Regions from separate parts of the Pseudomonas sp. GW821-FHT05D12 genome, predicted to be linked through region 2. Evidence: predicted binding sites of a transcription regulator. Region 2 holds the regulator's gene; each other region holds the start of a gene.
The links. The regulator FliA, encoded in region 2, starts transcription of late flagellar genes. The targets are predictions, from matches to a motif close to CTAAAGTTTNNNNNNNNNNNGCCGNTAA.
Positions count from the first base shown of each region.

Region 1: a site for FliA is predicted at 4,480-4,507, ahead of AC07SI_RS05480 (methyl-accepting chemotaxis protein). Genes of this name have one in related genera too.
Region 3: a site for FliA is predicted at 4,249-4,276, ahead of AC07SI_RS00485 (flagellar protein MotY). Genes of this name have one in related genera too.
Region 4: a site for FliA is predicted at 3,065-3,092, ahead of AC07SI_RS05825 (methyl-accepting chemotaxis protein). Genes of this name have one in related genera too.

Region 1 is NZ_JBWKSN010000002.1:534,235-541,660, forward strand. Features, by position in the region: gene AC07SI_RS05450 (FMN-dependent NADH-azoreductase) at 14-625, opposite strand; gene AC07SI_RS05455 (AraC family transcriptional regulator) at 768-1,694, opposite strand; gene AC07SI_RS05460 (LysR substrate-binding domain-containing protein) at 1,890-2,798, shown strand; gene AC07SI_RS05465 (MmcQ/YjbR family DNA-binding protein) at 2,795-3,151, shown strand; gene AC07SI_RS05470 (DUF1294 domain-containing protein) at 3,140-3,523, opposite strand; gene AC07SI_RS05475 (undecaprenyl-diphosphate phosphatase) at 3,520-4,350, opposite strand; gene AC07SI_RS05480 (methyl-accepting chemotaxis protein) at 4,575-6,209, shown strand; gene pnuC (nicotinamide riboside transporter PnuC) at 6,350-6,913, shown strand; gene AC07SI_RS05490 (AAA family ATPase) at 6,910-7,426, shown strand, end outside.
Region 2 is NZ_JBWKSN010000009.1:92,205-99,630, forward strand. Features, by position in the region: gene AC07SI_RS18035 (protein-glutamate methylesterase/protein-glutamine glutaminase) at 1-357, opposite strand, end outside; gene AC07SI_RS18040 (chemotaxis protein CheA) at 405-2,618, opposite strand; gene AC07SI_RS18045 (protein phosphatase CheZ) at 2,630-3,418, opposite strand; gene AC07SI_RS18050 (chemotaxis response regulator CheY) at 3,437-3,811, opposite strand; gene fliA (RNA polymerase sigma factor FliA) at 3,982-4,722, opposite strand; gene fleN (flagellar synthesis regulator FleN) at 4,719-5,552, opposite strand; gene flhF (flagellar biosynthesis GTPase FlhF) at 5,659-6,975, opposite strand; gene flhA (flagellar biosynthesis protein FlhA) at 6,988-7,426, opposite strand, start outside.
Region 3 is NZ_JBWKSN010000001.1:93,483-100,908, reverse strand. Features, by position in the region: gene bfr (bacterioferritin) at 58-528, opposite strand; gene AC07SI_RS00505 (bacterioferritin-associated ferredoxin) at 730-948, opposite strand; gene AC07SI_RS00500 (peroxiredoxin) at 1,193-1,795, shown strand; gene rnt (ribonuclease T) at 2,469-3,140, opposite strand; gene pyrC (dihydroorotase) at 3,137-4,183, opposite strand; gene AC07SI_RS00485 (flagellar protein MotY) at 4,340-5,248, shown strand; gene AC07SI_RS00480 (argininosuccinate synthase) at 5,390-6,607, shown strand; gene AC07SI_RS00475 (response regulator transcription factor) at 7,222-7,426, shown strand, end outside.
Region 4 is NZ_JBWKSN010000003.1:149-7,574, reverse strand. Features, by position in the region: gene AC07SI_RS05835 (amino acid adenylation domain-containing protein) at 1-548, shown strand, start outside; gene AC07SI_RS05830 (SRPBCC family protein) at 568-1,026, shown strand; gene AC07SI_RS05825 (methyl-accepting chemotaxis protein) at 1,072-2,952, opposite strand; gene AC07SI_RS05820 (sigma-70 family RNA polymerase sigma factor) at 3,231-3,746, shown strand; gene AC07SI_RS05815 (FecR domain-containing protein) at 3,743-4,726, shown strand; gene AC07SI_RS05810 (TonB-dependent siderophore receptor) at 4,820-7,315, shown strand.

The DNA.
Region 1 (7,426 bases), on a different contig from region 2:
ATTTACACAAGCCTTACGCGGCGGCGAACAACTGTTGGTTGATCTGTGCGTTGGCGTCGCTCAAGGACTTGCTGCGCACTTCGTCACCGTAGGCCAGGCCTTCGGCGCGTACGACTTCGATGTCAGTGATGCCAAGGAAGCCAAACAGCAATTTCAGGTAGCCTTCATGGGCGGCGCCCGACGCCTGGCCAGCATGCAGGCCGCCGGCGGTGGACACGATGATGACTTTCTTGTTGCCGCACAGGCCTTCCGGGCCGGCTTCGGTGTAGCGGAAGGTCTGGCCGGCGACCGCGATACGGTCGATCCAGGCTTTCAACTGGGTTGGAATGGTGAAGTTGTACATCGGCGCACCGATCACCACGGCGTCGGCGGCGAGGAACTCGGCCAGCGACGAGGCGCTCAGTTCGGCCTCGTGCTTTTGCGCGGCGTCGCGCAGTTCGGCGGCGGTGCCCAGGGCGCCCAGGGTCGCGCCGGAGAAGTGGTTGATGCCTTCGCTGGCCAGGTCGCGGTAGGTCACTTCCACACCGGGCTCGGCCGCTTGCCAGGCCTTGACCACACCAGCGCTGAGCTGACGGGAAGCCGAGTTGTCGCCGAGGATGCTGGAATCGATATGCAACAGTTTCATGCGGGATCTCCAAGTGAGGATCGCGACAGGGCGATCAAGTGAGGTTGATCCTACAGGTGAAGCCAATGATCGATTAGAGGGTTGAAATGCGACTGTTCGTCTCGTCAGCGGGACAGTGCACTGTCTCAAGCCCGCTTCACACTCAATGGGACGACACGTAGATCGACGCCGACGCAGGCGCGGGCAGCGCATACGTCCGCTTCATCCACTGGATCTCCTCCTGCGGCGTGCGGCCGAAGAAGCGCTTGAACTCGCGACTGAACTGCGAGGCGCTTTCATAGCCGACCTGGGTGCTGGCCGTGGCCGCGGTGATATCGCTGCGCAGCATCAGCAGGCGCGCCTGGTGCAAGCGCGTGGACTTGAGGTACTGCATCGGCGAAGTGTCGGTGACGGTGCGAAAATGCGCGTGAAAACTCGGCACGCTCATCATCGCTTCCCTGGCCAGCGCCTCCACGTCCAGGTGCTGGTGATAACACCCATGGATCTTGCGAATCGCCCGCGCGACCTTGCCGAACTGCCCCTGGCGATTCAGCGCGGCGCGCATCGAACCGCCCTGCTCCCCCGTGAGGATCCGGTAATAGATCTCGCGCACCAGCGCGGGCCCAAGGATATGCGCCTCCATCGGCACACTCATGGCCTCGAGAAAGCGCAGCAGCGACGCGCTGAGCAGCTCATCCATCGGCGAGGAGTACATGCCCCTGGGCTTGGCTTCATCCAGCCTCGGGAAGTCATCCAGCGCCAGCATCAACTCCGCCGCCAGGGTGAAATCCAGGCGCAGGTATACCGCGAGCATTGGCGCTTGTTCAGTGGCCTCGGTTTCCATGGTGAACGGCACCGGCACTGACACCACCAGGTAGTGCTGGGCGTCGTACACGTAGATGTCCTCGCCGAGGTAACCGCGCTTGCGCCCTTGGCACACGATCACGATGCCCGGATCGTAGAGCACCGGCACGCGGTGCAATGGGCGGTTGGAACGCAGGAAGCGCACGTCATCGAGTGCGGTCAGGTTATAGCCTTCGACAGGCGCCAGGCGGCCCATCAACTCGATGATTCTTTCGGTGCGGCCCATGCTGGCTGGCTCCAGAGCAAAAACACACGGTATCGCGCCAGACCGGCTGACGCTACGCCCTGATAGGAATAGGCAATCAGTACAGTGGATCCGTGCAAAAAAACCAGCGTTCAACTGCTGCTGGCTTTTTTCGGGGTGGATTTGCCTCGCGCAGACGCGGATGATTCGTCCCATCGACAGGACAATAGGCCGACCATGCAAGACCTCAACGACCTCTACTATTTCGCCAAAGTCGTCGAAGCCGGTGGCTTTGCGGCCGCCGGGCGGCTGTTGGGGATTCCCAAGTCGCGCCTGTCCCGGCGCATTGCCGAGCTGGAAGAACGCCTCGGCGCGCGCCTGCTGCAGCGCACCACCCGCCAATTGACCCTGACCGCCGTCGGCGAGCGCTACCTGCGCCATTGCCAGGCCATGCTGCTGGAAGCGGAAATGGCCGATGAGGCCGTCGCCAGCATGTCCAGCGAACCGCGCGGGCGCTTGCGGGTGAGTTGCCCGGTGGGCATGGCCCAGCACATTCTGCCGGAACTGGTGGCCGGGTTTCTGGCCGCCCACCCGCTGGTCCAGCTGGAAATGACCCTGGTCAACCGCCGCGTCGACCTGGTCGCCGAAGGCATCGACGTGGCCCTGCGCGTGCGCGAACTCGGTGACGAGGACCCGCTGCTGGTGACCAAGCGCCTGCGCCAGGCCCAGACCGTGCTGGTCGCCAGCCCCGCCCTGATGCTCGGGCGCCAGGTCACTACCCTCGACGACCTCAAGCAGTTGCCGATACTCGGCGCGCTGGAGGCGGATCGCCTGGTACACCAGCGCATCCTCGACCCCGAGGGCAACCCGCACGAGCTGGCGATGGAAGCCCGGCTGGGCATCGACGACTTCATTGTGCGCAAAGCCAGCGCGATCATGGGCCTGGGCTTTACCGTGCTGCCGATGATGTACTGCGAAGAAGAACTGGCCAGCGGCCGCCTGGTGCAACTGCTGCCGCAATGGTCCCTGCCGGGGGGATGGCTGCAGGCCGTGTACCCGCATCGACGCGGCGTGCTGCCGGCCATTCGCGCCTGGATCGATTACCTCGAGGAAGGGTTCAAAGGCTGTGGAGATCGTTTGCTATGAAGATGACCGAAGCCCACGTCGCAGATTTCTGCCTGAGCCTGCCCGGCGCGCGGGAAGACTACAAATGGGGTGGCGTGCGGGTGTTCTCGATTGCCGGCAACAAGATGTTTGCCCTGCAGAACCTGCGCGGTGACTCGTTGGCGTTCAAGGTCGACAAGGAGCTGTTCCTTGGCCATGTCGACCGCCCGGGCATTCACCCGGCGCCGTATTTGGCGCGGGCGCAGTGGATCATCATGAACACGCCCTACCCGCTGGGCGCCGAGGAACTGCGCGGCTTGTTGCAGCGTTCCCACCAGTTGGTGGTGAGCAAGCTGCCCAAGCGCACGCAGATCGGTTTGTTGCTAGAGGACTGAAACCAGCGTGCCGCCGAGGAACAACTGGTCGAGCCAGAACACCTGGTGCAGCAACACGATCACCCAGAACAGCACCTGGTACGACACCTTGCGGGTCTTGTGGCGAAACACCTGCTGCGCGATCAGCGCCCCCGGCCAGCCGCCCGCCAGTTCCACCGCGTGGAGGATGTTTTCCGGGGTGCGCCAGCCGTCGGTACGCGCCTTGCGCTTGTCGCTCCAGTAGAGGAAAAACGCGATCACGCTGACCACGCCATACGCCACCAGCGGGATCAGCGTTTCACCGCGTAGCCACACCAGTACCGAGCCCAACCCGGGCGCCGCGCACAGCAGCACGAAGATCAGCGCCTTCAGGCGCGGGTGCTGGATCATCATGCCTTGGCGGCCGCCCAGTCGATCCAGCCGAACTGCCAGGTCGCCAGGATCAGCAGGCCGAACGCAATGCGGTACCAGGCAAACGCCGCATAACTGTGGCTGGCGATGAACTTGAGCAGGCCCTTGACCGCGATCATCGCGAAGATGAACGAGGTGACAAAGCCGATCGCAAATACCGGCAGGTCAGCCGGCTGGAACAGGTCGCGGTACTTATAGCCCGAATACACCGCCGCACCGACCATGGTCGGCATCGCCAGGAAGAACGAGAACTCGGTGGCGGTCTTGCGCGACAGGCCGAACAGCAACCCACCGATGATGGTCGAGCCCGAGCGCGAGGTGCCCGGAATCATCGCCAGGCACTGCGCAAACCCAACCTTCAGCGCGTCTTTCCAGGTGATCTCGTCCACGCTTTCGGCGTGCACTTCATGCTGGCGCCGTTCGGCCCACAACATGATGATGCCGCCCACCACCAGGGCCGTGGCCACGGTAATCGGGTTGAACAGGTAGTGGTGGATCAAGTCGGCAAAGATCACCCCGAGCACCACCGCCGGCAGAAACGCGATCAACAGGTTGATCGTGAAGCGCTGGGCGTTGCGCTGGGTCGGCAGGCCGGTGACCACGTCGAGGATCTTGCGGCGAAACTCCCAGACCACCGCGAGGATCGCGCCGAGCTGGATGATGATGTTGAACGCCATGGCGCGTTCGCCGCCGAAGTCGAGCAGGTCGGCGACGATAATCTGGTGGCCGGTGCTGGAGATCGGCAAGAACTCCGTCAGCCCCTCCACCACGCCGAGAATCAATGCCTGTGCGGCGGTCCACAAATCCATACTTCCCCCAAAGGTCATGCTCAGTCGCATGCCTGGTTTATCTTTTAATGTTCACTGACGGGCACACCCAAGGCCCGGCGTTGATTCTCAACGCCGGCCTGCAAAAATTCCGTGAAAAATCAGGCAGTACTCAGGTTTTGCGATTGCAGGCCGAAAGCCTATCAGACAAGGCGTAAAAGTCGATGCAGCACCCACAATTATAAAAAGCACGGAGTGACAGGACGATGAACAGTTTGCGCAATATGTCGATCAGTCGGCGCCTCTGGCTGATCCTGATAGTCGCCGTGCTGATGCTGTTTGCCCTGGGTTTATTGATGCTCAGGCAGATTCATGACGACCTGTACCAGGCCAAGCGCCAGCAGACCCAGCACGTGGTCCAGACCGCCAGCGGCATCCTGACGTTTTATCACAGCCTCGAAACCACTGGCGTGATGACCCGTGACGCTGCGCAGAAGCAGGCCTTGAGCGCGGTGCGTGGCTTGCGCTACGACCATGACGACTACTTCTGGATTAACGACCTGACCCCCGTGATGATCATGCACCCGGCCAACCCCAAGCTGGACGGCCAGAACCTCTCGGCCATCCGTGACCCCGACGGGTTTGCGGTGTTCAACGAATTCGTGATCCTGGCCAAGGCCAAGGGCGCCGGCATCGTCAACTACCGCTGGCCGAAACCCGGCGCCGAAGCGCCGGTGGCGAAAACCTCGTATATCCAGCTGTTCGAGCCGTGGGGCTGGATCATCGGCTCCGGCGTGTACGTGGATGATGTGCAGGCCGAGTTCAGCGGCCAGGTGTGGAAAGCCTCGGTGATCGGCCTGGGCATCGCGCTGGTCATGGCGCTGCTGGTCACGCTGATCGCCCGCAGCATCGTGCAGCCATTGCAGGCAGCGGTGAACGCCATGGGCAACATCGCCAGCGGCGAAAGCGACCTCACGCGCAGCCTCGACACCCACGGCGACGACGAAGTCACCCAACTGTCCCGGCACTTCAACAGCTTCACCGCCAAGCTGCGCCAGGTGGTCAGCCAGTTGCAGGTGTGCGCCAACGCGCTCGGCGAGTCGTCCAGGGAGCTGGGCACCAACGCCACCCAGGCCCATGCTCGCAGCCAGCAGCAGTCCCAGCAGATGGAACTGGTGGCCACCGCAATCAATGAGGTCACCTATGGCGTGCAGGACGTGGCCAAGAACGCCGAACACGCCGCCAGCGAAATGCGCGACGCCCAGGTCCAGGCCCAGCAAGGCCAGGTCAATATCGACGGCAGCCTGCAGCAGATCGACCACCTCTCCGGCACCATCCGCCAGGCCGTCGAAGTGATCCGCACCCTGTCCAGCGAAAGCACGCAGATTGGCGGGGTGCTGGAGGTGATCCGCTCGATCGCCGACCAGACCAACCTGCTCGCGCTGAACGCCGCGATTGAAGCGGCGCGCGCTGGTGAACAAGGCCGTGGCTTTGCGGTGGTAGCCGACGAAGTGCGCCTGCTGGCCCAGCGCACACAGAAGTCGACTGCCGAGATCCAACTGATGATCGAGCGTTTGCAGGGGCATTCGGAAGCGGCGGTCAAGGTCATCAGCGACAGCCACAGCGCATCGCAACTGACCATCGAACAAGCCGGCCAGGCCGGGGCCAGCCTCAATGCCATCGGCCAGGCCCTGCGCAACCTCAACGGCCTGAATGCCTCGATTGCCAGCGCCACCCTGCAACAGGCGCACGTAGTCGAAGACATCAACCAGAACGTGACCCAGGCGGCCGGCTTGTCCCACAGCACGGCGCTGGCGGCGGAACAGTCGAGCGCCGCCAGCGTGCAGTTGCGCGGCTTGAGCGAACAACTCGACGGCCTGCTGCGCCAATTCAAAGTCTGACTGTAGGTGCCGACTGGCCGGCGATGAGGCCCTTGGGATCCATGCGAGACTCAAGGGCGCCATCGCCGGCAAGCCAGCTCCAACAATGGTTGATCTTTGGTTACAATCCCCGCCCTCTGCCATTCGCCCAAGGAACCACCATGTCCGCGCTTGAACTGTTCGCCGCTGCCCTGGGGGTGATTGCCGTGTGGCTGACGGTCAAGCAGAACCCTTGGTGCTGGCCGATCGGGCTGATCATGGTGTTGCTCTACACCTGGGTATTCTTCGACGTGAAGCTGTATTCCGACATGCTCCTGCAAGTCGTCTACGCGGCCCTGCAGGTCTACGGCTGGTGGCAGTGGACCCGCGCCGGCGAGGTCAAGCAGGGGCGCCAGGTCACCAGCCTGGGCGTGCCGGCGATCATCGCCAGCCTCGCGGTGGGCGCGGTCGGCAGCCTGTTGCTCGGCGCCGCCATGGCCCGTTGGACCGACGCCGCCCAACCCTGGCTGGACGCCGCCCTCACCGGCTTCAGCCTGGTGGCGCAAATGTGGATGGCGCAAAAACGCGTGCAGTGCTGGCCGCTGTGGATTGCCGTGGATGTGATCTTCGTCGGGCTGTTTCTCTACAAAGGCCTGTACCTTACCGCCGCGCTGTATGCGCTGTTCACCGTGATCGCCGTGCAGGGCTGGCGTGAATGGCGCGCCGATCCGGCGTTGCACGCATGAAAGTGGTCGTACTCGCCGGCCCCGAGTCCAGCGGCAAAAGCTGGCTGGCAGCAGAGTTGCAGGCGCACTTCGGCGGGCTGATGGTCGGTGAATACGTGCGCTATTTCATCGACCATCACCAGCGTGATACCACCCTCGCGGACATCCCCGCCATCGCCCGTGGCCAGCTGGCCTGGGAAGATGCCGCCCGCGCCCAGCAGCCGCGCCTGCTGATGCTCGACACGCACCTGCTGACCAACAAACTCTGGAGCCAGACGCTGTTCGGTGACTACCCGGCATGGCTCGACGATGAGTTGCTGGCGCGGCATTACGACCTGCACCTGCTGCTGTCTCCCGACGACGTCGAGTGGACGGCGGACGGGCAACGCTGCCAACCGCAACTGGCCGATCGACAGGCGTTCTTCCAGGCCAGCCTCGACTGGATCGAGCAGCACCAGCAGCCCACCCTGGTGATCGGCGGCAATTGGCAGGAACGCCGCGCCAAAGCCTTCGCCGCCGTGGCGCGAGTGTTGG
Region 2 (7,426 bases):
CTTGACCTTCTCGGGGTTGCGCGAGATGTCTTCGAAATTCTTCGGCAGGAAGTCCACCGCGCCGGCATCCAGCGCATCCAGGGTGACCCGGGCGCCTTCGTGGGTGAGCGAGGAGAACATCAACACCGGGGTCGGGCAGCGCTGCATGATGTGACGGACAGCCGTGATGCCATCCATCATCGGCATCTCGTAGTCCATGGTGATCACGTCGGGCTTCAACGCGATAGCCTGATCGATCGCCTCTTTGCCGTTGGTGGCCGTGCCGATCACTTGAATCGTTGGATCGGCGGAAAGAATTTCCGAGACGCGGCGGCGGAAGAAACCCGAATCGTCCACCACCAGGACCTTGACTACCATAAACACTCCGTTAGACGGGGCGGGCAAACCGCCCTGCCCCACCAGAATCAAATACGCCGAGCGGCGTAACGCTTGAGCATGCTCGGAACATCCAGAATCAGCGCGATCCGACCGTCACCGGTGATGGTCGCACCCGACATACCCGGGGTTCCCTGCAGCATTTTGCCCAAAGGCTTGATGACCACTTCTTCCTGGCCCACCAGTTGATCGACCACGAAGCCGATACGCTGGGTGCCCACGGAGAGAATCACCACATGGCCTTCGCGCTGCTCTTCATGCTTGGCCGATGCCACCAGCCAGCGCTTGAGGTAGAACAGTGGCAACGCCTTGTCGCGCACGATCACCACTTCCTGGCCGTCCACCACGTTGGTGCGCGACAGGTCGAGGTGGAAAATTTCGTTGACGTTGACCAGCGGGAAGGCGAAGGCCTGGTTGCCCAGCATCACCATCAGGGTCGGCATGATCGCCAGGGTCAACGGCACCTTGATGACGATCTTCGAGCCCTGGCCCTTGGTCGAGTAGATGTTGATCGAGCCGTTGAGCTGGCTGATCTTGGTCTTCACCACGTCCATGCCGACGCCACGGCCGGACACGTCGGAAATCTCGGTCTTGGTCGAGAAGCCCGGGGCGAAGATCAGGTTGTAGCACTCGGTGTCGGTCAGGCGGTCGGCGGCGTCCTTGTCCATCACGCCGCGCTTGACCGCGATATTGCGCAGGATGGTCGGGTCCATGCCCTTGCCGTCATCGGTGATCGACAGCAGGATGTGGTCACCCTCCTGCTCGGCCGCCAGGATCACTTTGCCGTTGCGCGACTTGCCCGAAGCTTCGCGCTCTTCCGGGGTTTCGACGCCGTGGTCGACGGCGTTGCGCACCAAGTGGACCAGCGGATCGGCCAGGGCCTCGACCAGGTTCTTGTCGAGGTCGGTCTCTTCGCCCACCAACTCCAGGTTGATCTCTTTCTTGAGCTGGCGTGCCAGGTCGCGAACCAGGCGCGGGAAGCGCCCGAAGACTTTCTTGATCGGCTGCATCCGCGTCTTCATCACGGCGGTCTGCAGATCGGCGGTGACCACGTCGAGGTTCGACACGGCCTTTTGCATGGCTTCATCGCCACTGCTCAGGCCCAGGCGCACCAGGCGGTTACGCACCAGCACCAGTTCGCCGACCATGTTCATGATGTCGTCCAGGCGCGCGGTATCGACCCGCACGGTGGTTTCGGCTTCACTGGCTGGCTTTTCGGCCACGGCAGCGGCCGGCGCGCGAGCAGCAGCCGGGGCGGCGGCAGGGGCCGGGGCCGGGGCCGGTTTGGCAGCAGCAGGTGCAGCGGCCTTGGCCGGGGCCGGTTTGGCCGCCACCGGGGTGGCGGTCGCGGCAGCAGCCGGAGCCACTTCGCTGAACTTGCCCTTGCCGTGCAATTCGTCGAGCAGGGATTCGAACTCGTGGTCGCTGATCAGACCGTCGCCCGCAGGTTCTGCCGCAGCGGCCGGCGCAGTGGCAGTCGCGGCGACTTCCGGCAAGGCGTCGGCCGCGAAGGTGCCTTTGCCATGCAGTTGGTCGAGCAGTGCTTCGAATTCGTCATCGGTGATGTCGGTGCTGGTCGACGCGGCAGGCGCATCCACAGCGGCGGCAGGGGCCACGGCGTCGGCCGCGAACTGGCCTTTGCCGTGCAACTGGTCGAGCAGGGATTCAAATTCTGCGTCGGTAATGTCTTCGCTGGTCGGCGCTTGTGGCGCGGCGGCTGCAGGCGCTTCAGCCTCGGCTTTCACCGCATTGAGGGAGTTGAGCAACTGCTCGAACTCGCTGTCCGTCACATCCGCTTCAGGCTCTGCCACAGGCGCAGGCTCAGCTTGCGCCACGGGCGCTGCCGAGGTGTCGGCCGGCTCTGCCAGGCGCGCCAGGGCGGCGAGCAGTTCCGGGGTGGCCGCAGTGATCGGGGCACGTTCGCGGACTTCGCTGAACATGCCGTTGACCGCATCCAGTGCTTCGAGAATCACGTCCATCAATTCCGAGTCAACGTGACGCTCACCCTTGCGCAGGATGTCGAACACGTTCTCGGCGATGTGGCAGCACTCCACCAGCTCATGGAGCTGGAGGAAGCCGGCGCCCCCTTTTACAGTGTGAAAACCGCGAAAAATTGCATTGAGCAGGTTCGCATCATCCGGACGGCTTTCCAGCTCGACCAGTTGTTCGGACAGTTGCTCTAAAATTTCGCCGGCCTCTACAAGGAAATCCTGAAGGATTTCTTCATCGGCGCCGAAGCTCATGTGGGTGCTCCTTAGAAGCCTAAACTGGATAACAGGTCATCTACGTCATCCTGACCTGACACAACGTCTTCACGTTTATCGGCATGAATCTGCGGACCTTCACCCTTGGCGAGATGTTTTTGTGGATCTTTTTCCGAGAGGATCGCTTCACGGTCATGTTCGATGCCGGCAAAACGGTCTACCTGGCCGGCCATGAGCACCAGTTTGAGCAGGTTGCTTTCCACTTCGGTGACCAACTGGGTCACACGCTTGATCACCTGGCCGGTGAGGTCCTGGTAATCCTGGGCCAGCAGAATGTCATTGAGGTTGCTGGAAACCGTGCGGTTTTCCTGCTCGCTGCGTGACAAGAATCCGTCGACCCGACGCGCCAGTTCACGAAACTCCTCAGCCCCCACCTCGCGGCGCATGAAGCGGCCCCAATCGTGGCTCAGGGCCTGGGCTTCGGTGGCCATGCCATTGACCAGGGGCGTGGCGTTTTCCACCAGGTCCATGGTGCGGTTGGCCGCCGCTTCAGTCAGCCTGACCACATAGGACAGGCGTTCGGTCGCGTCGGTGATTTGCGAAATTTCTTCGGCCTGGGGCATGTGCGGGTCAATCTGGAAATTGACAATCGCACTGTGCAGCTCGCGTGTGAGCTTGCCCACTTCCTGATACAGGCCGCGGTCACGGGTCTGGTTGAGCTCATGGATTAACTGCACCGCGTCGCCGAACTGGCCTTTTTCAAGGCTGTCGACCAACTGATGAGCATGCTTTTTCAGGGTCGACTCAAAGTCTCCCTGTGACGTTTCTTTATGCTCCATAGCTCCCCCGCGATGGCATTAGCCGTGGATGCGTTCGAAGATTTTTTCGATCTTCTCTTTCAAGGCCAATGCAGTGAATGGTTTGACCACGTAACCGTTGACCCCGGCTTGGGCGGCTTCGATGATCTGCTCACGCTTGGCTTCGGCGGTCACCATCAGCACGGGAAGGCTGCGCAGTTTTTCGTCGGCGCGCACATGGCGCAGCAAGTCGATACCGGTCATGCCCGGCATGTTCCAGTCCGTTACCAGAAAGTCGATGCTCCCGCTGTTGAGGATCGGAATCGCCGTAATGCCGTCATCCGCCTCGACCGTGTTAGTGAACCCAAGGTCACGCAACAGGTTTTTTATGATCCGCCGCATCGTTGAGAAGTCATCAACGATGAGGATTTTCATGTTCTTGTCCAATTCGACCTCCAAGCAGTCTTAAACGCGCCCAGCACCTGGACGCGCCATTTCAATCAACAGGCATTACACAAAAAGGACTGCCGGGGGCACCACGGGCCGATCCCGCGAGGGTCAATCACCCTCGCGGTGTGGTTTGCAGTGCTCCCCAACACTGCCTGTCAGCGCGCTCGCCACTCTCCCAAACGCCCCCGCAAGCGGGCTGCGCACTGGCTGTGCAACTGGCTGACCCGCGATTCGCTGACTCCCAGGACCTCACCGATTTCCTTGAGGTTCAGCTCTTCGTCGTAGTACAGCGCCAACACCAGTCGCTCACGCTCCGGCAAATTGGCAATCGCGTCCGCCAGCGCACCCTGGAAGCGTTCATCCTCCAGGTCGCGCGACGGCTCCAGATGAGCACTCGCGCCGTCCTCGTGCAGCCCTTCGTGTTCGCCGTCCTGCAACAGGTCGTCGAAACTGAACAGGCGGCTGCCCAAGGTATCGTTCAAAATCCCGTAGTAATCGTCGAGACTCAATTGGAGTTCGGCCGCAACTTCGTGATCTTTAGCGTCGCGACCGGTTTTTGCTTCAATTGCGCGAATTGCGTCACTGACCATGCGCGTATTGCGATGCACCGAACGCGGCGCCCAGTCACCTTTACGCACTTCATCGAGCATCGCGCCACGGATGCGGATACCCGCATAGGTCTCGAAACTCGCGCCCTTGCTCGCGTCGTATTTGGTCGACACTTCGAGCAGGCCGATCATGCCCGCCTGGATCAGGTCTTCGACCTGGACGCTGGCGGGCAGGCGTGCCAGCAAGTGATAAGCGATGCGCTTGACCAGCGGCGCATAGCGCTCGATCAATTCACCCTGGCTGTCACGTGCCGATTTCTTGTAAAGGTTGTAGCCGCTGGATGTCATAGCACCGGTCCTGCGCTCGTCTGATGCACCAATCGCTCGACGAAAAACTCCAGATGCCCCCGAGGGTTGGCAGGCAACGGCCAGGTATCGACCTTCTGGGCAATAGCCTTGAACGCCAAGGCGCATTTGGAACGAGGGAACGCTTCGTAGACTGCACGCTGCTTTTGCACAGCCTTGCGTACACACTCGTCGTAGGGAACTGCGCCGACGTATTGTAAGGCGACATCGAGGAAGCGATCCGTGACCTTGGTCAACTTGGCGAACAGATTGCGCCCTTCCTGTGGACTCTGGGCCATGTTGGCCAGCACGCGGAAGCGGTTCATGCCGTAGTCACGGTTAAGCAGTTTGATCAGGGCATAGGCGTCGGTGATCGAGGTGGGTTCATCGCAGACCACCAACAGGACTTCCTGCGCAGCGCGCACGAAGCTGACCACGGACTCGCCGATCCCGGCGGCGGTGTCGATCACCAGCACGTCGAGGTTGTCGCCGATATCGCTGAACGCCTGGATCAGGCCGGCATGCTGCGCCGGGCTCAGGTGCACCATGCTCTGGGTGCCGGAGGCGGCCGGCACGATGCGGATACCGCCAGGGCCCTGCAGCAGCACGTCGCGCAGCTCGCAGCGCCCTTCGATCACATCGGCAAGCGTGTGTTTGGGCGTCAGCCCCAGCAGAACGTCGACGTTCGCCAGCCCCAGGTCAGCATCCAGCAGCATGACGCGACGGCCAAGCTCTGCCAGGGCCAGGGACAAATTCACTGACACGTTAGTTTTCCCGACGCCACCTTTGCCGCCGGTCACCGCGATCACCTGTACGGGATGCATGCTGCCCATTTTATTTCTTTACCTTGTCTTGCTTAGACGCAGGCTACATGGCTTGGCCGCGTGAATCGCTTGCAGACCATCGATGTAGGTACATTTCACGGTGTTCATCCTGCCCTCAACCCACCCGCTTTGCCGGGCTGTGATAGAGGTCGGCGAACATATCGGCCATCGCTTCCTCGCTAGGCTCTTCTTGCATTTGCACGCTGACTGCACGGCTGACCAACTGATGACGGCGCGGCAGATGCAGATCATCCGGAATCCGCGGGCCGTCGGTCAGGTAGGCGACCGGCAACTCATGACTGATGGCCAGGCTCAACACCTCGCCCAGGCTCGCGGTTTCGTCGAGCTTGGTGAGGATGCAGCCGGCCAGGCCGCAGCGTTTGTAGCTATGGTACGCAGCGGTAAGAACCTGTTTCTGGCTGGTGGTTGCAAGCACCAGGTAATTTTTCGACTTGATGCCGCGCCCGGCCAGGCTTTCCAGCTGCATGCGCAACGCCGGGTCGCTGGCTTGCAGGCCGGCGGTATCGATCAACACCACGCGCTTGCGCAGCAGCGGGTCGAGGGCGTTGGCCAGGGATTGGCCCGGGTCGACATGGGTCACCGACACATTGAGGATCCGACCCAAGGTCTTGAGCTGCTCCTGGGCACCGATACGGTAGCTGTCCATGCTCACCAGCGCGATATTCTGCGCGCCGTACTTGAGCACGTAACGGGCGGCCAGCTTGGCCAGGGTGGTGGTCTTGCCCATGCCGGCAGGGCCGACCATGGCGATCACACCGCCCTCTTCCAGCGGCTCGATTTCCGGCGTGACGATCATCCGCGCCAAGTGGGCCAGCAACATGCGCCAGGCCTGGCGAGGCTCTTCGATTTCAGTGGTCAGGGCCAGCAGGTCGCGCGACAACGGGCCGGACAGGCCGATGCGTTGCAGGCGACGCCACAGGTTGGCCTGTTGCGGCTTGCTGCCTTGCAGCTGGTTCCAGGCGAGGGAGCCAAGCTGCACTTCCAGCAGCTCGCGCAGGCCATTGAGTTCAAAGCGCATCGAGTCGAACACGCGCTGGTCGACTGCGGCGGCCGGGGCCGGCGCTGCAGGACGCGGGGGTTCAACGAAGGTCGGCTCGACCAGCGGCTCGGCAGCGGTCAGCGGCAGGCCGGCGAACAACTGGCGGTTGGTGGTGGCGTCGCTGTCGCCACGCATGCTCAGTTCGGCCTGGGCCGAGACAATGCGCGAGGCCGTCTTGCGCAGCTCGTCTTCGAGTTCCATGTTCGGGACGCGCGGGGCCAGGGCCTGGGGAGTGTAATCCAGGGCAGCCGTCAGCTCGACACCGCCGGCAATACGACGGTTACCGATAATCGCGGCGTCGGCGCCCAGCTCATCACGAACCAGTTTCATGGCCTGACGCATATCGGCGGCGAAAAAACGCTTAACTTGCATAACCCACTACCCTCAGCCGTTGGGCCCTACTGTCGCGACGATAGTCACTTGCTTGTTGTCAGGAATTTCCTGATAAGCCAAAACGTGCAAATTCGGTACTGCCAGGCGCCCAAACCGCGACAACATCGCCCGGACGGGGCCGGCCACCAGCAGGATCACCGGTTGGCCCTGCATTTCCTGACGCTGCGCGGCGTCGATCAACGAACGCTGCAGCTTCTCAGCCATGCTTGGCTCCAGCAGAACGCCCTCTTCCTGGCCTTGTCCTGCCTTCTGAATACTATTGAGCAATATTTGTTCCAACCTTGGTTCCAAGGTGATCACAGGCAGCTCAGAGTCAAGCCCTACAATGCTTTGGACGATTGCGCGCGACAATCCGACGCGCACTGCAGCCACCAGGGCGGCAGTATCTTGACTCTTGGCGGCATTGTTGGCGATAGCCTCGGCAATGCTG
Region 3 (7,426 bases), on a different contig from region 2:
TAAAAAGCCCCGCTTCTCATAAGAGAGCGGGGCTTTTTTGTACCTGTCGCCTAGGGCTTATTCACCCATCTGCGATTGCAGGTAGTTCTCCAGGCTGACTTTGTCGATCAGGCCCAGTTGGGTCTCCAGCCAGTCGATATGTTCTTCCTGGTCTTCCAGGATATCTTCCAGCAGTTCACGGCTGCCGAAGTCACCCTTGGTCTCACAGTGCGCAATGGCGGCCTTGAGGTCGCTGTGGCTCTTGCGTTCAAAGCCCAGGTCGCTGCTGATCATTTCCTGGGTGTGCTCGCCGATGTTGAGCTTGCCCAGGTCCTGCACGTTCGGCAGGCCTTCCAGGAACAGGATGCGCTTGATCAGCGCGTCGGCGTCCTTCATGGCTTTGATGGATTCTTTGTATTCACGCTTGCCGAGCTTTTCCAGGCCCCAATCGTCATACATGCGCGCATGCAGAAAGTACTGATTGATCGCGACCAGTTCATTGGCAAGGATTTTGTTGAGTTGCTGGATGACTGAGATGTCGCCTTTCATGACTGGGGTCCTGCCCTGTAATAGCTGTGTATAAGGCGGAGTTTGAGCGGCGAAATCCCTAGTGTCAAACCTAAGTTATTGAATAATAAATGAAAATTAATCGGAATAAGAATGTTTGTGTTCCGCGTCTTGACGCTAACTAATTGAATTGCAGGCATAAAAAAACCGGACACTAAGTCCGGTTCTTTAAAACACGCGTATTCAGGCGTGTGTAAATTCTGCTGTGTAGGGGAGCGCGGCCTGGGCTGTCTGCAGCTGCGTCAGGGTTTCCCGTACCACTTGCTTGGCGAGGCAAGCACATTTTCCGCACTGGCTGGCAACGCCGGTGGTTTCACGTACTTCCTTGTAGCTGCAGCAACCTTCGTAGATTGCTTCGCGGATTTGTCCGTCGGTGACGCCAGTACACAGGCACACATACATAAGGGAGAACCGTCGCGGGTTTAAGGCTTAAGTGCGATGGATCTTAATGTTAACGAGAATGATTGTCAAAGTAGATTCGTAGGGTATTCGCAGGCATTGCCCACGCACTGACGAACGGTTTTTTCAGTGTATGATGCTCGGTCTTCACGAAGCGTGACTGCGTCACGGGCCTGTCGCTTGAATGCGGCAGACTTGAGGCCGGTCCTTTTACTTCAATCGTCACCCTACTATCAGGAGATAACCAATGAGCGTACTCGTCGGCAAACAAGCCCCGGATTTCGACGTACCTGCCGTCCTCGGCAATGGCGAAATCGTTGACAGCTTCAAACTGTCTGAAGCCATCAAAGGCAAATACGGCCTGGTATTCTTCTACCCGCTGGACTTCACCTTCGTCTGCCCTTCGGAGCTGATCGCTCTGGACCACCGCATGGACGATTTCAAGGCGCGCAACGTAGAAGTGGTTGCCGTTTCCATCGACTCCCATTTCACCCACAACGCCTGGCGCAACACTGCCATCAATGATGGCGGCATCGGCAAAGTCAAATACACCATGGCTGCCGACATGAAGCACGACATCGCCAAGGCCTACGACGTCGAGTCCGAAGGCGGCGTGGCTTTCCGTGGCGCGTTCCTGATCGACGACAAGGGCGTTGTACGTTCCCAGATCATCAACGACCTGCCGCTGGGTCGTAACATGGAAGAGCTGATCCGCCTGGTCGACGCTCTGCAATTCCACGAAGAGCACGGCGAAGTCTGCCCTGCCAACTGGAAAAAAGGCGACAAAGGCATGAACGCTTCGCCAGAAGGCGTTGCGGCTTACCTGACCGAGAACGCTGGCAAGCTGTAAGCCAGTTTCACGGTAAAAAAAACCGGCCTGAGAAGGCCGGTTTTTTTATGCGCGGGATTCAGCTGTGTGACTGGCTTTGAGTCGCGAGCGCGCTGCTTGTGGTCAGCAAGGCCCTTTGTGGTGCACAAGCTTCTCGTGGTTAATAGGCTTCCTGTGAGAACAAGCCTCTCGTGGTGAGCAGGCTTCTTGTGGCGAGCAGGCTTGTCCTGCGTTGGGCCGTGCAGCGGCCCCAAAACCAGACACCGCTGTTTACCTGATAAACCCTGTGGGTGCCAATGGGGCTGCTGCGCAGCCCAACGCAGGGCAAGCCTGCTCACCACAACACAGCAACCAGATGACCACAGCAGGGCAAGCAGGCTGTGGTGAGGAGGCTCCACGTGGAGGAACAAGCTTCTTGTATTGAATAGGCTTCTTGTGGGAAACAAGCCTTCGTGTGAGCAGCTCTCGTGGTGAGCAGGCCTCTTGTGGCGAGCAGGCTTGCCCTGCGTTGGGCTGCGCAGCGGCCCCAAAACCAGACACTGCGGTTTACCTGATAAACCCTGTGGGTGCCAATGGGGCTGCTACGCAGCCCAACGCAGGGCAAGCCTGCTCACCACAACAGCGCAGCCACATTGCTACATCAGGGCAAACCGGCTTGTCACATCAGGGCAAGCAGGGCGCCACAACCGCGCCGTCAGTCGTTGAAGTCTTCCCAACCGCCCATCTGCTTCCAACGGTTGACGATGCCGCAGAACAGCTCGGCCGTCTTCTCGGTGTCGTAGCGCGCCGAGTGGGCTTCGCGTCCGTCAAAGTCGATACCGGCTGCCTGGCAGGCTTTCGCCAGTACGGTCTGGCCATAAGCCAGGCCTGCGAGGGTGGCGGTGTCGAAGCTGGAGAAGGGGTGGAACGGGTTGCGCTTCATGTCCAGGCGGGCCACGGCAGCATTCAGGAAACCCAGGTCGAAGCTGCTGTTGTGGCCTACCAGGATTGCGCGTTTGCAGCCATTAGCCTTCAACGCCTTGCGCACGCCACGGAAAATATCGGTCAGCGCCGCTTCTTCACTCACCGCCATGCGCAGTGGGTGATCGAGCTTGATCCCGGTGAATTCCAGGGCTGCTGCTTCGATATTGGCGCCTTCAAACGGCTCGACGCGAAAGAAGTGGGTGTGCTCCGGGAACACAAAACCCTGTTCATCCATGCCGATGGTGGTGGCGGCGATTTCCAGCAAGGCGTCGGTGGCGCAATTGAAACCACCGGTCTCTACGTCGATGACAACCGGCAGATAACCGCGAAACCGCTCGGCCATCGGGTGACGGGAACCGCCACCACTGTGCTCGTGCTCGTCATCGTAATGGTCTTCACTCACTTGCTTTCCTCCAGCAGGCGCCAGCGCAGTGTTTCACCGGCGCGCAGCGGGATAACAGTCAGCTCGCCAAACGGCAGGCTGGCAGGGGCGGTCCAGTCTTCACGGACCAGGGTAATGCGGTCGGTGTTCGCCGGCAGGCCGTAGAAACGTGGGCCGTTGAGGCTGGCGAAACCTTCGAGCTTGTCCAGGGCGTTGCGTTGTTCAAACGCTTCGGCATACAACTCGATGGCGGCATACGCGGTGTAGCAGCCGGCACAGCCACACGCGGCTTCCTTGGCGTGTTGGGCATGGGGCGCGGAGTCGGTGCCGAGGAAGAACTTCGGATTACCGCTGGTCGCGGCATCCAGCAGGGCCACCTGATGGGTGTTGCGCTTGAGAATCGGCAGGCAATAGAAATGCGGCCGAATCCCGCCCACCAGCATGTGGTTGCGGTTGTAGAGCAGGTGATGCGCAGTGATGGTCGCGCCCACGTTGGCCGAAGCCTCGGTGACGAACTGCACCGCATCGGCCGTGGTGATGTGCTCGAACACCACCTTCAGGGTCGGGAACAGCTCGACCACGCGGCGCATGTGCTCGTCGATGAAGATCTTCTCGCGATCGAACACGTCGACATCACCACGGGTCACTTCGCCGTGGATCAGCAGCGGCATGCCGACTTCCGCCATGGCTTCGATGGCCGGCAGGATCTTGTCGATACTGGTCACGCCGGAATCGGAGTTGGTGGTCGCGCCCGCCGGATACAGCTTGGCGGCGTGCACGAAACCGCTGGCCTTGGCCTGACGAATCTCTTCAGGCTGGGTGCGGTCGGTGAGGTAGAGCACCATCAACGGTTCAAAGCGGCTGCCGGCCGGCCGCGCAGCGAGGATACGCTGGCGATAGGCGTCGGCTTCAGCGGCGTTGCGCACCGGAGGTACCAGGTTGGGCATGATGATGGCGCGGCCAAACGTGCGCGCTACATCGGCCACGGTTTGAGGCAACGCAGCACCATCGCGAAGATGAATATGCCAGTCGTCGGGACGCAGCAGGGTCAGGCGGTCGGACATTGGGGATTCCAGGCGGGTCAATCTGGTGGGAATGCTACCGGAAAAGACTCTTGCAGGCACTCGCTATCAAGTTTTGCCGGATGCAACCGATAGCCCTAGGTATGCCTTAACGATGTATGACGCTTTGAAGTGTTGTAGAAACCAGTGGAGCCTCCCGTGCGCCAGCATTATCTAGCCCTGCTCAGTGTGTTCGCCAGCCTGCCTGCGATGGCCCTCACGTTCCAGACGCGTCTGGAGAATATTGAGTGGAAGGTGGAAGGCGATCAGTTCGAGTGCCGCCTGACCCAGCCAATCACTGATTTCGGCTCGGGTGAGTTCGTGCGCCGGGCCGGCGAGCAGGCAACATTTCGTCTGAAAGCCTACAGCGGCGCGCTGGGCGCGGGCTCGGCCACGTTGTTGGCGGCGGCTGCCCCTTGGCAACCGGGCCGGGGCGATATCAACCTCGGCGCGGTGCGGGCAGGCAGTGGCGATGTACTGTTCAACAGCTCTCAGGCCCAGGCCGGGCGCTTGTTCACCGGTTTGCTGGAAGGACGCAGCCCGACTGTGCGGCATTACGGGCGCGAAGGCGGCTATTCGGAAATTCGCCTGTTGCCGGTGAAATTCAACAAGGCCTACAACGACTATCAGTTGTGTACCACCAAGTTGCTGCCGATGAATTACGATCAGGTCAAGCAGACCGAGGTCGGTTTCCCCGGTGGCGGCATCGAGCTGGATGCGGCTGCGAAGAAAAAACTGTCGGTGATTCTTGCGTTCATGAAGGCCGACCCCACCGTCAACCATATCGAGTTGAACGGGCATTCGGACAACAGTGGCAATCGCCTCACCAACCGCGATGTCTCGCGCCGCCGCGCGTTGGCGGTGATGGATTACTTCAAGGCCAATGGTATCCAGGAGTCGCAGATCACCATGCGTTTCCACGGTGAAAGCTATCCCTTGGTACCCAACACCAATGCGGCCAACCGGGCGCGCAACCGCCGCGTGAATATTCAGCTGGAGCGCGTGGCCGCTCCCGAGAAACCGGCGCCCCAGGCTACTGCGCCGAGCAACCCGGCACACACGTCATAAGCCCGTCCCTGTGATGCGACCATCGGTCGCTCACTCGACATAATCTGTCGCTTTATCTTCATTTGCTGTCGCGCCTCTGTAAATTCACGGTTTTGGTCGGTAGAATCGACGGCTTTCCGTACAACCCCGTGGAGTGATGGCATGGCCGACGTAAACAAGGTCGTTCTCGCGTATTCCGGCGGCCTGGACACTTCGGTGATCCTCAAGTGGCTGCAGGATACTTATAACTGTGAAGTGGTGACCTTCACCGCTGACCTGGGTCAGGGCGAAGAGGTCGAACCTGCACGTGCCAAGGCGCAAGCCATGGGCGTGAAAGAGATCTACATTGACGACCTGCGCGAAGAATTCGTCCGCGATTTCGTCTTCCCGATGTTTCGCGCCAACACCGTCTACGAAGGCGAGTACCTGCTGGGTACTTCCATCGCACGTCCGCTGATCGCCAAGCGCCTGATTGAAATCGCCAACGAAACCGGCGCCGACGCCATTTCCCATGGTGCTACCGGCAAGGGCAACGACCAGGTGCGCTTCGAATTGGGCGCCTACGCCCTCAAGCCAGGCGTCAAAGTGATTGCCCCTTGGCGTGAGTGGGACCTGCTGTCGCGTGAAAAGCTGATGGATTACGCTGAAAAGCATGCGATCCCGATCGAGCGTCACGGCAAGAAGAAGTCCCCGTACTCGATGGATGCCAACCTGCTGCACATCTCCTATGAAGGCGGCGTGCTGGAAGACACCTGGACCGAGCACGAAGAAGACATGTGGCGTTGGACCGTCTCCCCGGAGAACGCACCCGACAAGCCGCAATACCTGGAACTGACCTACCGCAACGGCGACATCGTCGCACTGGACGGCGTCGAAATGACCCCGGCCACCGTGCTGGCGACCTTGAACCGTATCGGTGGTGAACACGGTATCGGCCGTCTCGACATCGTCGAGAACCGCTACGTGGGCATGAAGTCCCGTGGCTGCTACGAAACCCCAGGCGGCACCATCATGCTGCGTGCCCACCGCGCCATCGAGTCGATCACCCTGGACCGCGAAGTGGCTCATCTCAAAGACGAGCTGATGCCCAAGTACGCCAGCCTGATCTACACCGGCTACTGGTGGAGCCCAGAGCGTCTGATGCTGCAGCAGATGATCGACGCTTCCCAGGCCCACGTGAATGGTGTGGTGCGCCTGAAGCTGTACAAGGGCAACGTGATCGTCACCGGGCGCAAGTCCGATGAGTCGCTGTTCGATGCCAATATCGCCACCTTCGAAGAAGATGGCGGCGCCTACAACCAGGCGGACGCTGCGGGCTTCATCAAGTTGAACGCACTGCGCATGCGCATTGCGGCCAACAAGGGTCGCAAGTTGTTCTGAGTGTCAGACGCGTTGTGAGAATGGCCCCTTTATCAAGGGGCCATTTTTTTTGCCTGTCGATTAAGCAACACAGTCTCATGTTTATAAATGTTTAAAGTTGCCGAGCTGATAAGGGTTAAAAGTTTCAATCCTGAACATTTATTGTCGATTCTTGGAGGGGGCGAATTATTTACATCTGACTAGGAACTATGTCTTACAGAAAATTCACACATGTAAGTGTGTTTTGACTAAGCGTTTATGAAAGTTCTGTAGGAGATTTTGAGTGTAAATGGATATGTCAAATGGAACTGAGCGCGTCGGCCTCTTTTCGCCGGCCCGCTTATGCCTACGCCCCAAGCAAGGGATATTTCCTGAAGGTTGCGTGCGCCGCGTTTACCCCAACCCCCTTATTGGTTGGATATTTCATTCAAAATATGTGCGACCCAGGAAAGGTCTGAAAGGCCACATAAATCTCGACACATCCGAGTTGGCGTTTTTTTGTAGGTTAATTCCGAAGTGGTTGTGGGTTGGGTCTCTGGTTGCTCTAACTTGGGGGTGAATGCTATGCCAACTAGGAAACGACTAGGCTATTGTGTTTGCTCTGAATAATTCGAACAGCGAAATTGGACTTTCTCATGAATAAAGTGCTGATCGTGGATGATCATCCCGTCATTCGTCTTGCTGTGCGTATGCTAATGGAGCGTCATGGTTATGAGGTCGTTGCCGAGACCGATAACGGTGTCGATGCGTTGCAACTTGCGCGCGAGCATATGCCGGACATTGTCATACTGGATATTGGAATTCCCAAGCTCGACGGCCTGGAAGTCATTTGCCGACTGT
Region 4 (7,426 bases), on a different contig from region 2:
ACGCGGTAAGCCAAGGTGCCTGGGTGAATATCCATCGCCCCGGAAACATCAGTTTCAACAGCCGCAACGGTGCCTGCCAGCCGCAGAAAAATCGCCTGATGCTGATGCTCAAAGGCTCGCTCCAGTTGGGCCTGCTACCGCGTCTGGAACTCAATTTCGACCTGATGCCGGTGGACTTCCTGGCCCGGTTCATTGCGTTCCACTGCGCCAGCTTTCAAGCAGGCGCAAGCGTGTTCAACCTGCACAACCCACAGCCTTTGAGTTGGGCGCACTACCTGGATGCCTTCAGCCAGGCGGGCCACAGGTTCGAACGGGTGAGCGTCGCGCACTGGCAGCAGGCGCTGCGTACGGTCAACCAGGACAACGCATTGTTTGGCGTGCTCGGCTTTTACCTCGACCGCCTGGACGAAGACATCGGCGACACCTCAATGATTCGTCATGACAACGCGCGGCAAGGCGTCCGGCAGATGGGGAAGCAGTACCCGGAAAAAGACGCGGCACTGTTGAGCAAAGGCTGCAATTACCTCAAGGCCATCGGCTTTCTTTGAAACGCCTCAGGACACCCTCATGAAACCACTGCAACCCGATACATTAATCCGCAACCCGAGCGCCCCGCCGATCGTGGCCTCTGTCGTGGTCGACTGCCCTGCCGCCCGCCTGTGGAGCATGGTGGGGCAGTTTGCCGGCTTCAACGTGTTCATCCCCGCGCTCACGCATATCGAAATGATCGGCACCGGCGTGGGCGCTTTACGTCGCAAGTTTTTCCGCGACGGCCACTGTGTCGTGGAGCAACTCAACAGCCGCGACGAACACGCCATGCACATGACCTGGACCACCCTTTACAACACGCTGGGCGTGGCCAGGTTGTGGGCGGCCATCCAGGTGGAAGCCATGGGTACGGAGTGTTCCAGGGTGACCTGGACCCTCGTTGCCGAGCCCATGGATGCAGCACAGGCTGGATTCGAACAGTTCTTGCAGGGGTTCGCCGACAGTGCGCTGGAGAATGTGCGGCGGTTGCTGGGTTGAGCGGCAGGAGCAGAATGCTCCGCGCCTGCCAGGTTGATCAGCGGTTCAAATCTTGAAGCTGTCGACCAGTTGCTTCAACCGATTGGCCTGCTGCGACAGCGCATCGCAGTCCTTCAAGGTTTCATTCAGGTTGGCCACACCCTGCTGGTTCAGCAGGTTAATCTGGTTGATGTCGACGTTGAGTGTTTCCACTACCGCGGTCTGCTCCTCGGTGGCCGCGGCGACGGATTGGTTCATGCCATCGATCTCGACGATCCGCTGCGTCACGCTGACCAGGCGCTCACCGGCCTGGTTGGCGACTTCTACGCTCTCTTCGCTGGATGCCTGGCTGGCATTCATGGTGGTCACCGCTTCACGCGAGCCCACTTGCAGCGAGGTGATCATCTTGTGGATCTCTTCGGCCGACTCCTGGGTACGGTGAGCCAGGTTGCGGACCTCATCGGCGACCACTGCAAAACCACGTCCGGCCTCGCCAGCGCGCGCTGCCTCGATGGCGGCGTTGAGCGCGAGCAAGTTGGTTTGCTGGGAGATGCCTTTGATCACATCAAGGATGTGGCCAATATTGTCGGTGCTGGCATTCAGGGTTTCGATCTGCGTGCAGGACAGGCTGATCTTCTGCGACAGCGCAGACATCGCCAGGATGGTCTGCTCCACCACTTTGCGGCCATCGTCGGCCTGCTCACTGGCACCGCTGGCATGCTGGGAAGCGTCGGCGGCGTTACGTGCAATTTCCTGGGTGGCCGCCCCCAACTCATTGATCGCGGCGGCCACGCTATTGGTGCGGGCGCTTTGTTCGTCGGAGCCGACGATCGAGGCGTTCGAAGACGCCATCACGCGCTGCGACAAGTCATGCACCTGGCGAGTGGCCGAAGACACTTCGGAAATCGAGGCGTGAATGCGCTCCACGAACTGATTGAACGCACTGCCGACTTCGCCGAACTCATCCTTGCTGGTGACAGCCAGGCGGCGGGTCAAATCGCCCTCGCCCTGGGCAATGTCCTGCATGGCCACACCCATGGTGGTCAGAGGGCGCAGCAGTACCTGGATCAGCAAGCTCAGCAGCACAGCAATGACGACCACGGCGATCAGCATGGCGATCAGTGCGGAAGTACGGAATTTACCCAGCGGTGCGTAGGCTTTGTCTTTGTCGATCGACAGGCCGATGTACCAATCTGCACCCGGCAACCCACTGATAGGGGTGAATGACAAGATCCGGTCCTGACCATTGAGCACCACATCCTGGCTGACTTTCTCGATACGGACGTGGGTGCCTGGGTAGATGTCCTTGAGGTTTTTCATCACCTGGTCCTGATCCGGACTGACGATGACCTGGCCGTCACCACTGACCAGAAACGCGTGGCCAATACCGCCGAAATCCACCGAGTTGATGATCTTCACCAAGGTCTGCAGGCTCAGGTCGCCACCGACCACACCGAGCAATTCGCCGTTCTTTTTCACTGGCATGGCGATGGTTACGATCTGCCCACCCACTGCGGCCATGTAAGGCGGCGTGAGCATCGGCTTATCGGCGGCCACAGCTTGCTTGTACCAGGGGCGCTGGCGAGGGTCATAGCCGTCGGGCATCTTTGCGTCCGGGCGTTGGGTAAACACACCGTTGGTTTGCCCGACATAGGTGAACTGGAAGTTGGAGGTGAAGGCCGCCTGATCGACCAATCCTGGGAGGTCGGCACCACTGCCCTGATGGGCAATGTTTTGCGTCAGGCTTTCGAGCACCAGTATTCGACCACTGAGCCAGTTCTGCACACTGCTGGCAGTGAGTTCACCGGATTGCTGGATAGACGATTCCAGGTTCTGCTTGATGGTGCTGCGTTGCAGGTAGTCGTTGTAGAGGGTGAATAACGCGAAGGCCAGAACCACGACGCCTGACGCGGCCAACAGAATTTTATGACTGAATTTGAGATTCATTTCATCGACTTCTTTTGCCAAAGGGGGGTGAGCGTGCCGAGTGGAACATTCCATGTACGGTATAGGCAGCTTCTGGGGCTGCTCTATTTCGGTGCACGCATGGCTCGTCAGGCTTTCGGCCAGGCCCCGGCAAAACTTAGGAAATTGTGAGAAGGATCCTTATTTTGCGTAGGAAACCGACAAGTGGTTGTCGTACAAGGATCAGAGTTGCAAAATTTTTCAGCCTCCCAAACAATGCGACTAATTATCATTTGTAACGTTTGGCCAGGTCAGTTTGAATGCCGTCTTCTGAGTACCTCGCGTGTGAAAATGTCGTGCACACGCTTTACAGCACCCATCACCACTGGCTGAAGACCTGGCTGCGCGGGCGCCTGGGGAATGCTGCGGATGCTGCCGACCTGGCTCAAGACACCTTTGTGCGGCTGCTGCAAAAAACCGAACGGTTTGAACTGAGGGCACCTCGGGCTTTCCTGCGCACCATCGCACGCGGCTTGGTGATTGATCACTGGCGTCGCGAGGAGATCGAACGGGCCTACCTTGAGTCCATCGCCCATTTGCCGGAAGCATTGGCCCCGAGTGCCGAAGCGCGGGCATTGGTGCTGGAGTTGTTGGAAGAGGTCGCCCGGCTTCTTGAAGGACTGAAGCCAAAGGTGCGTAAGGCTTTTCTATTGGCTCAGTGCGATGGATTGACGTACAAGCAAATCGCACAACAGATGGACGTGTCGCTGCGCTCGGTCGAGCGATACGTCGCCGAAGCGCTCTACCACTGTTACGTGCTGCGGTATGAATCATGACGCCGATGGATAACGTCGCGCGTTCCGGGCCGGATCCCCAGGTGGTCAAACAAGCTATCAGCTGGGCACTGCGCCTGCGTAACAACCGCGCCAATGTGCGCCTGCGCGCGCAATGTGAGCATTGGCGCGCCGCTCACCACGACCATGAACTGGCCTGGCAACGGGTGCAGGCGCTGCAACAGGAATTGAGCAGCCAACTCACGGCGATTCCCGGGGCGCATAGGGCGCTTGAGAACAGTGCGCAAGGGCTGGGACGACGGCAGGCGCTGAAGCTGTTGTCGGGTGTTGTGCTACTCGGATCCGCGGCCTGGATCAGTCGCGACCTCACCGGCTGGCAGCGCTGGACCTCCGACCTCGCTACGGCCACCGGCGAACGGCGCAGCATCCAGTTGCCGGATGGCACCCGCCTGCAACTCAATACTGACAGTGCAGTGGACCTGGACTTCAACCCGCAGCAGCGCCTGATCACCCTGCTGCGCGGGGAAATCCTGGTGACCTGCGGCGCGGCCGCATCCACGCCGTTGCTGGTGAAAACACGCCACGGCTTGCTCGAAGGCATCGATGGCCGGTTCGCCGTACGCCAAGACAGCGAATGCACGCGGCTGAGTGTGGTCAGCGGCAATGTCGCCATTCATTCCCCGCACCAGGCAGATGGCCTGTCAACGCAGGTTCACGCGGGCCAAAACTACCTCGTGAGCCCGACCCAGGCCACCCTTGTCCCCTCCCTGGATATGGACATCAGCGCCTGGGCTGATGGGCTGATCGTGACGCGTGCCATGCGCCTGGGTGATTTCCTAGCGGAAGTAGGACGTTATCGTCATGGCTATCTGGGTTGCTCGGCAGATGTCGCCGACCTGCGGCTATCGGGGGTTTTCCGCCTGGAAGACACCGACAAGTTGCTGGCGATCTTGCCGCAGACCCTGCCCGTCCAGGTGCGCTATCGCACACGTTGGTGGGTAAGCCTTGAGCGGTCTGTCTGATGTGCTGACTTTTTTTGGCGGCTTTTTCCCGTGAGACCGGCTTAGACAGTAAGCCTTTCAATCTGCCCTCACCGGCCTCTACGGACCTTGATCATGACTGTGCGTTTTCCCCGCAACTCTTCCAACTCTTCCTACCCGTTATTGAGGAAAGCCGTACGCGCGGCAATGCTGTCGACAGCGATGGGCATCAGCGTGGTATCGACCAGCAGCATGGCCGCAGAGGCAGCTGCCGTACAGGTCAGTCAACACTATGAGATTCCCGCAGGGCCGCTGAGCGACGCGCTCAATCAGTTCGCCCGGCAGGCAGGCATCACTCTTTCCGCCACGCCTGCGCAAACTCAGGGCCGACAATCGACCGGACTGCAGGGCGAGTACTCCGCCGAACAGGGCCTGAATCATTTGCTCAACGGCTCCGGCTTGCAGGCCATTTCCGAAGACGGTGTCAGTTTCGTGCTGCAGGCGACGCCGCAAAGTACTGCGCTCACGTTACCGACCACTGATATCAAGGGATTTGCCTTGGGTAACGCACTGGGAAGCATGGAAGGCTACAACGCGACTCACAGCCAGATCGCGACCAAGACCAGCACCGCATTGCTGGAAACCTCGCAAACGGTTTCGGTCGTCACGCGCGAGCAGATGGACGACCAGGGCTCGCAGACGGTTGCTCAAGCCATGCGTTACACCCCTGGCGTGTTGACCAACCCATACGGCGCCACTCATCGATATGACTATGTGGCAATGCGCGGCTTCAACGATGGCTCTGTGGATAACATTTACCTCGATGGGCTGAAGTCCATGGGGGACAGCGGTACGTACAGCACGATGCAGGTGGATCCGTACTTTCTGGAACGCGTGGACATTCTCAAGGGCCCCTCCTCAGTGCTGTATGGACGCAGTTCGCCCGGCGGCCTGGTGGCGCTGACCAGCAAGAAGCCATTGTTCGAGCCTTATCACCAGGTGCAGGCAACCGTGGGCAGCAACGGGCAGCGCGGCATGGGCTTTGACTTCAGTGGGCCTGTGGATGATGACAAGCGCATTGCCTATCGACTCACAGGGCTAACGGATAAGTCCGACACACAGTTTGATCACGCCAAGGAAAAGCGCTTCGCATTGGCGCCGACGCTGAGCATCGATTTTACCGATGACACTTCGCTGACGCTGCAAGCGTATCTGCAGCACGATCCCGACGGCGGCTACCACGGCGGGATGCCGGCAGATGGTGCATTACATCAGCGCAATGGTCAGCGGATCTCCAGCCACTTCTTTGAGGGTGAGCCGGGGGTTGATGGCTATAAGCGCGATCAGCAGTCGTTTGGCTATCAGTTTGAGCATCGCTTCAATGATGTCTTCACCGCGCGCCAGAACTTTCGTTACCTGGACTCCAAGGTAAAGTTGGATCAGGTATACGCCTACGGCTGGACCACACCGACCAGCAATGAACTGAATCGCTACTACTCGGGCGGCGATGAGAAGCTGCATGCGTTCATCATCGATAACATGCTGCAAGCCGAATTCTTTACGGGGGCCACCAAGCACACCGTGCTGATGGGCGCAGATTATCAACGACGTAAAACGGTGGTGGACTGGACGAGCGGGTCACTGCAACCGATCAATGCGTTCAACCCGGTCTATGGCAACTCGGCTATCAGCTACTACAGCCCGACCAGTTATCTGCGACGCCTGGAACAGACCGGCGTTTATTTGCAGGACCTGATCGAAATGGATAAGTGGCGTTTTTCCCTGGGAATGCGCCAGGACTGGGTAGAGACGTCCGATGAAAATCGTATCGCTGAGGCGGGGCGACCACTTGGCACTGAGATCAGTGACAAGCGAACCAAGCTCACCGGCCGCGCGGGCGCGCTGTACTTGTTTGATAGCGGCCTGGCGCCGTATGTCAGCTACTCCGAGTCCTTCAATCCGAACTCTTATTCAGACAGCTCGGGCAACCCTCTCGCGCCTACGGACGGGACGCAGTGGGAGGTGGGGCTGAAGTATCAACCGCCGGGCACTGACAACCTGTTTACGGCCTCATGGTTCCGCATCGACCAGGAGAACCTCGCGACCAAGTTGCCACAGGAGAACTTCTATCGTGCCGTAGGCGCTGTGCGCTCTCAGGGGTTGGAGTTGGAGGCTCATATGCAGCTAACCGATAACCTGAAGGTCTTGGGTAGCTACACCTTCACCGACATCGAGTATTCCAAGTCGATGGTGAGTACCTTGAGTACCGCGGACAACGTGATTGAGAACAAGGGCAACTCGCCGACACAGGCACCTCGTCATATGGCCTCGGTGTGGGCGGACTACAAATTTGATAGTGGCGCCTTGGACGGATTGCGGCTTGGAGGCGGTGTGCGCTATGTCGGGTACAGCTGGGCAGATGCGGAGAACACCATGAAGGTACCGTCCTACACCTTGTTTGATGCTTCGCTGGGTTACGACTTAGGCAAGGTCGGCTTGAAGGGTGTGGATGTGCGACTGAATGCCAATAACCTGACCAACGAGACGTATGTAGCCTCCTGTGCCAGCCTGAACTTCTGCTATCTGGGGGAAGAACGCAACGTCAGCGCAACGCTGAGTTACCAGTTCTAATCCGATAGCGTTCAAACCCAGCCAGTGCCTGATAGCAGGCACTGGCTTTTTTGTGTCTGCAATATGGGTTGCCCTTTGGATTGCCTCTCTCGGATGCCCAGGCCTTCGAAC